Regions from separate parts of the Streptomyces sp. TLI_053 genome, predicted to be linked through region 1. Evidence: riboswitches for the same ligand, from Rfam matches in the RefSeq annotation. Region 1 holds a riboswitch; the other holds the start of a gene.
The links. Region 1 has a riboswitch for S-adenosylmethionine ahead of BLU95_RS27490 (aminotransferase class V-fold PLP-dependent enzyme). Riboswitches for the same ligand answer to the same signal wherever they lie in the genome.
Positions count from the first base shown of each region.

Region 2: it holds a riboswitch for S-adenosylmethionine, as region 1 does, so the genes downstream of both, thrC (threonine synthase) here and BLU95_RS27490 (aminotransferase class V-fold PLP-dependent enzyme) in region 1, are expected to answer to the same signal.

Region 1 covers NZ_LT629775.1:6,623,348-6,626,968, reverse strand. Annotated here, with positions in the region: gene BLU95_RS27495 (Lrp/AsnC ligand binding domain-containing protein) at 1-146, shown strand, start outside; gene BLU95_RS27490 (aminotransferase class V-fold PLP-dependent enzyme) at 180-1,544, opposite strand; SAM riboswitch class IV at 1,599-1,716, opposite strand; gene trpD (anthranilate phosphoribosyltransferase) at 1,825-2,901, opposite strand; gene BLU95_RS27480 (hypothetical protein) at 3,076-3,501, opposite strand.
Region 2 covers NZ_LT629775.1:5,350,203-5,353,823, reverse strand. Annotated here, with positions in the region: gene BLU95_RS21790 (MoaD/ThiS family protein) at 224-499, opposite strand; gene thrC (threonine synthase) at 542-1,822, opposite strand; SAM riboswitch class I at 1,841-1,973, opposite strand; gene BLU95_RS21780 (glucosyl-3-phosphoglycerate synthase) at 2,146-3,156, shown strand; gene BLU95_RS21775 (alpha,alpha-trehalose-phosphate synthase (UDP-forming)) at 3,204-3,621, shown strand, end outside.

The sequences.
Region 1 (3,621 bases):
TGCGCCGGCACGACGACCTCGCCGAGGTGATCCCCGGCCGGCTGAACAAGGTCCCGGGCGTGGCGCACACCGAGACCCAGATCGCCTTCCGCACCTACTCCCAGCACGACCTGGAGGCCGCGTTCGCGATCGGCCTGGAGGAGTAGCGGCCGACCGCGGGCCCGCTCCCCGACGGGGCCTCAGCCCTCCCGGCGGGTGTCCGCGACGCAGCGGCCGCCCTCGTTCCGGTAGCTCCACGCCGCGCCGTCCGTGACCAGCTCGCGGACGGCGGTCAGGAACCGGTCCACGTGCTCGTCCGGGGTGCCGGCGCCGAAGCTCACCCGGATCGCGTTCAGGCTGCGCTCGCCCGGCAGTGAAGCCTCCGGCGCGCCGCACTCGGAGGGCGCGGCCTCCTCGTCGCCGAGCAGCGTGCGCACCAGCGGGTGGGCGCAGAACAGACCGTCCCGCACGCCGATGCCGTACTCGGCGGACAGCGCGGCCGAGAAGTGCGAGCTGTTCCAGCCCCGGACGACGAAGGACAGCACGCCCACCCGGTCGGCGTCGGCACCGAACAGGTTCAGCACCCTGACCTCGGGGATCTCCGCCAGACCGGCCTTCAGCCGGGCCACCAGCACCCGCTCGCGCGCCTCCAGCGCGTCGAACCCGGCCTCGGTGAGCGCCCGGCAGGCGGCCGCGATCGCGTACACGCCGATGACGTTCGGGGAGCCCGCCTCGTGCCGGGCCGGGCCGGTGTGCCACTGCACGGCCACCGAGCCGTCGGTCTCCCGGGCCACGGTACGGGTGGCGCCGCCGCCGGCCAGGTAGGGCTCGGCCTCGTCCAGCCAGTCGGCCCGGCCGGCCAGCACCCCGGCGCCGAACGGCGCGTACAGCTTGTGGCCGGAGAAGGCGATCCAGTCGACCCCCAGCTCGCGCACCGAGACCCGGTGGTGCGGGGCCAGCTGCGCGGCGTCCAGCACCACCCGGGCGCCGTACCGGTGGGCGGTCCGGGTCAGCTCGGCGACCGGCCAGAGCTCGCCGGTGACGTTCGAGGCACCGGTGACGCAGAGCAGCTTCGGGCCCTCGGGCGCACCGGCGAGCGCGGCGTCGAACGCGGCGACCGCCTCGGCGTGCGAGCGGGGGGCGCGCAGACAGGTGACGGTCAGACCGGCGTGCGCCCACGGCAGCAGCGAGGCGTGGTGCTCGGTCTCGAAGGCGAACACCTGGGTCCCGGCCGGGACGGCGCCGGCCAGCAGGTTGAGCGAGTCGGTGGTGGCGCGGGTGAAGACCACCTGGTCGCCCTCGCGCAGGTCCAGGAACTCGGCGACGGTCCGGCGGCTCTGCTCGAACAGGTCGGTGGAGAGCTGGGACAGGTAGCCGGCGCCGCGGTGCACGCTGCCGTAGTACGGGGCGTAGGCGGCGACCTCGTCCCAGACCCGCTGGAGCGCCGGGGCGCTGGCGGCGTAGTCGAGCGCGGCGTAGGCGACCTTGTCGCCGTTGGCGAGCGGGACCTCGACGTCGTGGCCGAGCACGGCGAGGGGGGTGCTGAGATCGGTGGCGAGAGACATGGGGATGCACTCCGTCTACGGGTCAGGGACCCCGGGAGTGCGTGATGATCCGGGTGTCCGCGCTTGCCACGCGGACGGCTCGCCGCACGGCCCGGTCCTCACCCAGGGCACCCCGCCACGGACGGAGGGTTGCCGGACAGCAAGCTGGGGCTTGTCGCTGTCGCTCATGACCTGGCCAAGACTCTAGGTCGGCTCCACCCCTCGGTCAAACAGCGGTCCACATCCCGGACACACGTCGGGGCCCACCGGGAGGATTCCCGATGGGCCCCCAACGGCCCTGTCACACCCGGGCGGTGGCCTCGGACCAGTGCTTCAGCAGGTCCCGCGCGGCACCCGAGTCGACGGCCGCCGCGGTACGCCGCATGGCCGCGCCCAGCTGCTCGGCGAGCGGCGCGTCGGTGAGGTCCAGCGCCACCAGCGCGGCCGCCGCGTTCAGCAGCACCGCGTCCCGCACCGGACCGTGCTCCCCGGCGAGCATCCGGCGCGCGACCTCCGCGTTGTACGCCGGGTCCGCGCCGCGCAGCGCCTCGATGCCGACCGGCTCGATGCCGACCTCGCGCGGGTCGAAGACGGTCTCGGTCACGGCGCCGTCGCGGACCACCCACACCCGCGAGGTGGTGGTGATGGTCAGCTCGTCCAGTCCGTCGTCGCCCCGGAAGACCAGCGCGGTGGCACCGCGCCGGGCGAGCACCCCGGCGATCAGCGCCGCCAGCCGGGTGTCGAAGCAGCCGATCGCGTGCGCCGTCACCCGGGCCGGGTTGGTCAGCGGCCCCAGGATGTTGAAGGCGGTGGGCACCCCGAGGTCGCGCCGGGCCGGCGCGGCGTGCCGCATCGAGGGGTGGAAGGTCGCGGCGAAGCAGAAGGTGAGCCCGACCTCCTCGGCGATCTCGGCGACCCGGCGCGGCCGGAGGTCCAGGCTGATGCCCAGCTTCTCCAGCACGTCCGAGGAACCGCTCGAGGAGGAGGCGGCCCGGTTGCCGTGCTTGACCACCTTGGCACCGGCCGCGGCGGCGACGATCGCCGACATGGTGGAGATGTTGACGGTCTTGGCCCGGTCGCCGCCGGTGCCGACGATGTCCACCGCCGGGCCGGGGATGTCCAGCGGCTCGGCGTGCGCGTACATCGAGTCGACGAGTCCGGAGATCTCCTCGACCGTCTCGCCCTTGGCCCGCAGCGCCACCATGAACCCGGCCACCTGCACCGGGGAGGCCTCGCCGCTCATGATCCGGTCCATCGCCCACGCGGTGGCCGAGCGGTCGAGGTCCTCTCCCCTCAGCAGCGCCGACAGGATGTCCGGCCAGGAGCGGACCACCTGCGCGGGGTCGCTCCCACCGTTCGCAGGCTGCACGTTCACCATGGCTGACTCCGGCTCTCGCTGCCCCGGCTACCCGGGGAAGGACGTAGGGACGGAGTCAGCCTATCGAGCGGCGGCCCGCCGGGGCTCCGCCGTTCACCCTTCTTCTCTCGCAGTGAGACGCCGGACCGAACGCCGGGTGGAACGCCGGACGGAACACGGGCCGGGGACCTGCCCCTAGCGGACGGCGGGCGCCCGCTTGGCCAGCCTGGCCCGCAGCAGCGTGGCGGCGGCCTCCGCCAGCGCCACCGGGTCCACCGGCTGGGAGATCGCCGCGTCGGCCCGGCTCCAGGCGGCCAGCCAGGAGTCCTGCGGCCGGCCGATCAGCACCAGCACCGGCGGGCAACCGTAGATCTCGTCCTTCAGCTGCCGTCCGAGCCCGAGCCCGCCGGCCGGCACCGCCTCGCCGTCCAGGACGCAGAGGTCGACGCCGCCCTTCTCCAGCGCCTTGAGCACCGCGGGGGTGGTCGCGCACTCCAGGTAGGCCAGCTCCGGGAGGTCCTCCGCGGGCCGCCGCCCGAGAGCGGTCAGCACCTGCTCGCGGGTGGTTCGGTCGTGGCTGTAGACGAGAACGGTCAGCGTCTCGTCGGTCGTGTGCGCCATGGGCCCTGCTCCCTCACGTGTGATCCGGACCACGTTCGCCTGTCCCCGGATGCTACTCCCGATCACCGCCCGCCGAGCCCCTCCCGCGCGATCTCGTCCCGACCGCGCCGCGTCCGCGAC
Region 2 (3,621 bases), 1.3 Mb from region 1:
CCGGCTCCCGCCGGACGCGGGCCGGCGGTGGTGGCGGTGCGGTGGATTCGTTCCCGGACCAGGGTGACGGGCGCGCCCTGTTCCCGGTCCAGCGACACTTTACTCCGCCCGGGACCGAAGATATTCCCGCCAAAATGCGCACGGCCGTCCGCGGCACGGAATTCCGTGCCGCGGACGGCCGTCGGCGACGCGCCCGCCCCGGGGGGAACGGACCGCCCGCGGATCACCCGCCGGCGACCGCCGGGATGATCGAAATGTTCGCGCCGTCCTTGATCCCCGTTTCCAGGCCCTCGGCGAACCGCACGTCGTCGTCGTTCACGTAGACATTGACGAAACGGCGCAGCTTGCCGGTGTCGTCGAGGATCCGCGCGGCGATCCCGGCGTGGTTGCGCTCCAGGTCGGCGATCACCTCGGCCAGCGTGGCGCCCTCGGCGGGCACCTCGCTGACGCCGCCGGTGTAGGTGCGCAGGATGGTCGGGATGCGGACGTTGGCGCTCATGGGGGTCTCCTAGCTACTACGGGCGCTGGGTGGGCGGAGGGGTCAGTCGGAAGCGAGGCCGGCGCCCCGGAAGGCGTCCAGGGTCGGCCGGATGACGGCGGTCATGCCGGACTCGGCGACCGCGTCGAGGGTCTTGAGCCCGTCACCGGTGTTGATCGCGACGGTCTCCTTCGACGGGTCCAGCTGCCCGGTCTCGACCAGCTTCTTCAGCACGCCGACGGTCACGCCGCCCGCGGTCTCCGCGAAGATGCCCTCGGTCCGCGCCAGCAGCCGGATCGCCGCCACGACCTCCTCGTCGGTGACGTCCTCCACCGCGCCGCCGGTGCGCCGGGCGATGTCCAGCACGTACGGGCCGTCGGCCGGGTTGCCGATCGCCAGCGACTTGGCGATGGTGTCCGGCTTGACCGGCCGGATCACGTCGTGACCGGCCTTGAAGGCCGCCGAGACCGGCGAGCAGCCCGCCGCCTGGGCGCCGAAGATCCGGTACGGCCGGTCCTCGACCAGGCCCAGCCTGATCAGCTCCTGCAGCCCCTTGTCGATCTTGGTGAGCTGGGAGCCCGAGGCGATCGGGATCACGATCTGCTCCGGCAGCCGCCAGCCGAGCTGCTCGCAGATCTCGAAGGCCAGCGTCTTGGAGCCCTCGCCGTAGTACGGCCGCAGATTGACGTTGACGAAGCCCCAGCCCTCGCCGGCCGGGTCGCCGATCAGCTCCGAGCAGAAGCGGTTCACGTCGTCGTAGTTGCCCTCGATGCCGACCAGCTCGCCGCCGTACACCCCGGCCATCACGACCTTGCCCTGCTCCAGGTCGTGCGGGATGAACACGCAGGACCGGAAGCCCGCCCGGGCCGCCGCCGCGCCGACCGCGCCGGCCAGGTTGCCGGTCGACGAGCAGGAGAGCGTGGTGTAGCCGAACACCCGGGCCGCCTCGATGGCGCAGGCCACCACGCGGTCCTTGAAGGAGTGGGTCGGGTTCCCGGAGTCGTCCTTGATGTGCAGCTGCCCGGTGAAGCCGAGTTCGCGGCCCAGGTTGTCCGCCTTCACCAGCGGGGTCCACCCCGGGTTGAGGTTCGGCTTGGTCGCCACGTCGGCCGGCACGGGCAGCAGCGGCGCGTAGCGCCAGATCGACGCCGGACCGGCCTCGATCCGCTTGCGCAGCTCCTCGGCGCCCTCGCTGCCGAACTCGTAGGCGATCTCCAGCGGACCGAAGCACTCGAGACAGGCGAAGCTGGGACCGAGCGGGAACCGGGTGCCGCACTCGCGACAGGACAGCGCGGTGGCGGGGCCGAGGTCGACGGCGACTGGTGCGGCGGTGTCGATAGCCATGATGGGCGGAGGCCTCTCTCCTCATCTTCCCCGTGACGCGGTCGCGCCACAGGCCGGAATTGGCACCTGTCCCGCCGGGGCTCGAAGCCGACCGTGCGAGAAGGTTGCCGGGACGTCAACGGGCCGTTCCCTCAGTCCCTCTGGATGAGCTCTGTGAAGTTGTGGTTCTGCTCAGCGGCGACCCCGGCGTGCGAAGGTCCGATCGCTGTACGAAGACTGTATCCGAAGGCGTCGGTCCCGAACGGGACCGTCCGCCACGCGAGATGACCCGTCCCAACCGCCCCCGGTCGTCGGCCGGGACCCCATCCGTCGAGGAGAGCACCGTGCCCGCCGAACCGACCCCCGCGCTCCTCCCCGAGACCGCGTCCTGGCTGCGCCGGCGCTCCTGGACCGCGGCCGACCGACCGGTTCACACGCTCCCGGCCGCCAAGCGCGCCCTCGGTGCGGCGGGCACCGTCAGCGTCGTCCTGCCCGCGCTGGACGAGGAGGCCACGGTCGGCGAGATCGTCCGGGTCGTCCGGCGGGAGCTGATGGAACGACTACCGCTGGTGGACGAGGTGGTGGTGATCGACTCCGGCTCGGTCGACGCCACCGCCGAGGTCGCCGCCGAGGCTGGTGCCACCGTCGTCCACCGGGACGCCATCCTGCCCCGGCTGCCCGCCGCCCCCGGGAAGGGCGAGGTGCTGTGGCGTTCGCTGCTGGTCACCCGCGGCGAGATCGTCTGCTTCGTGGACGCCGACCTGCGCGAGTTCGACCCCGCCCTGGTCTCCGGCATCATCGGCCCACTGCTCACCGATCCGGACATCCAGCTGGTCAAGGCGATGTACGACCGGCCGCTGGAGACCGACGGCGCGGTGGTGCCAGCGGGCGGCGGCCGGGTCACCGAACTGGTCGCCCGCCCGCTGCTCAATCTGCACTGGCCGGAACTCGCCGGTTTCGTCCAGCCGCTCGGCGGCGAGTACGCGGCCCGCCGCTCCCTGCTCGAACGGCTGCCCTTCCCCACCGGCTACGGCGTCGAGCTCGGTCTGCTCGTCGACGCCCTGGAGACGGCCGGACCGGACGCGCTCGCCCAGGTGGACGTCGGCATCCGCCACCACCGGCACCAGGACGCCCAGGCACTCGGCCGGATGGCGGCCACCATCTACCGCACCGCGCTGGAGCGGCTGGACCGCACCCACCGGCTGAAGGCCTCCGCCGACCTGGTCCGCCCACTGCTCACCCAGTTCACCCGCGACCCGCTGACCCGCGCCTTCACCGCCCACACCCACCCGGTCACCGCGACCGAACGGCCGCCGATGCACACCGTGCCCGAGTACGCCACCCGGCGCCGATGACCCGTCCCGCGGGTTTGCCGCCCCGGAGCCCCGGCAACGAACCAACCATGGGTGATCTCACGACCGAGCGTTCGAATCCGACCGGCGCCGCTCCCGTCCTGGTGGCGTCCAACCGGGGGCCGGTGTCCTTCGGCACCGCGGACGACGGCACACTGACCCTCCGCAGAGGCGGCGGCGGTCTCGTCTCCGGGCTGTCCGCGATCGACGACCCGGACGCCGTCTGGGTCTGCGCCGCCCTCTCCGACGCCGACCGGCGGGCCGCCCGCGAGGCCCCGGACGGCCGGCTCGACCGGGCCGGCCACGACGTCGGCGGCCAGGCCGTCCGGATGCTGGACATCGACCCGGAGACCTTCGCCCGCGCCTACAACGGCATCGCCAACTCGACCCTCTGGTTCGTCCACCACCTGCTCTGGGACACCCCGACCGCCCCCGCCTTCGACGCCGGCTTCCGCACCGAGTGGGCGG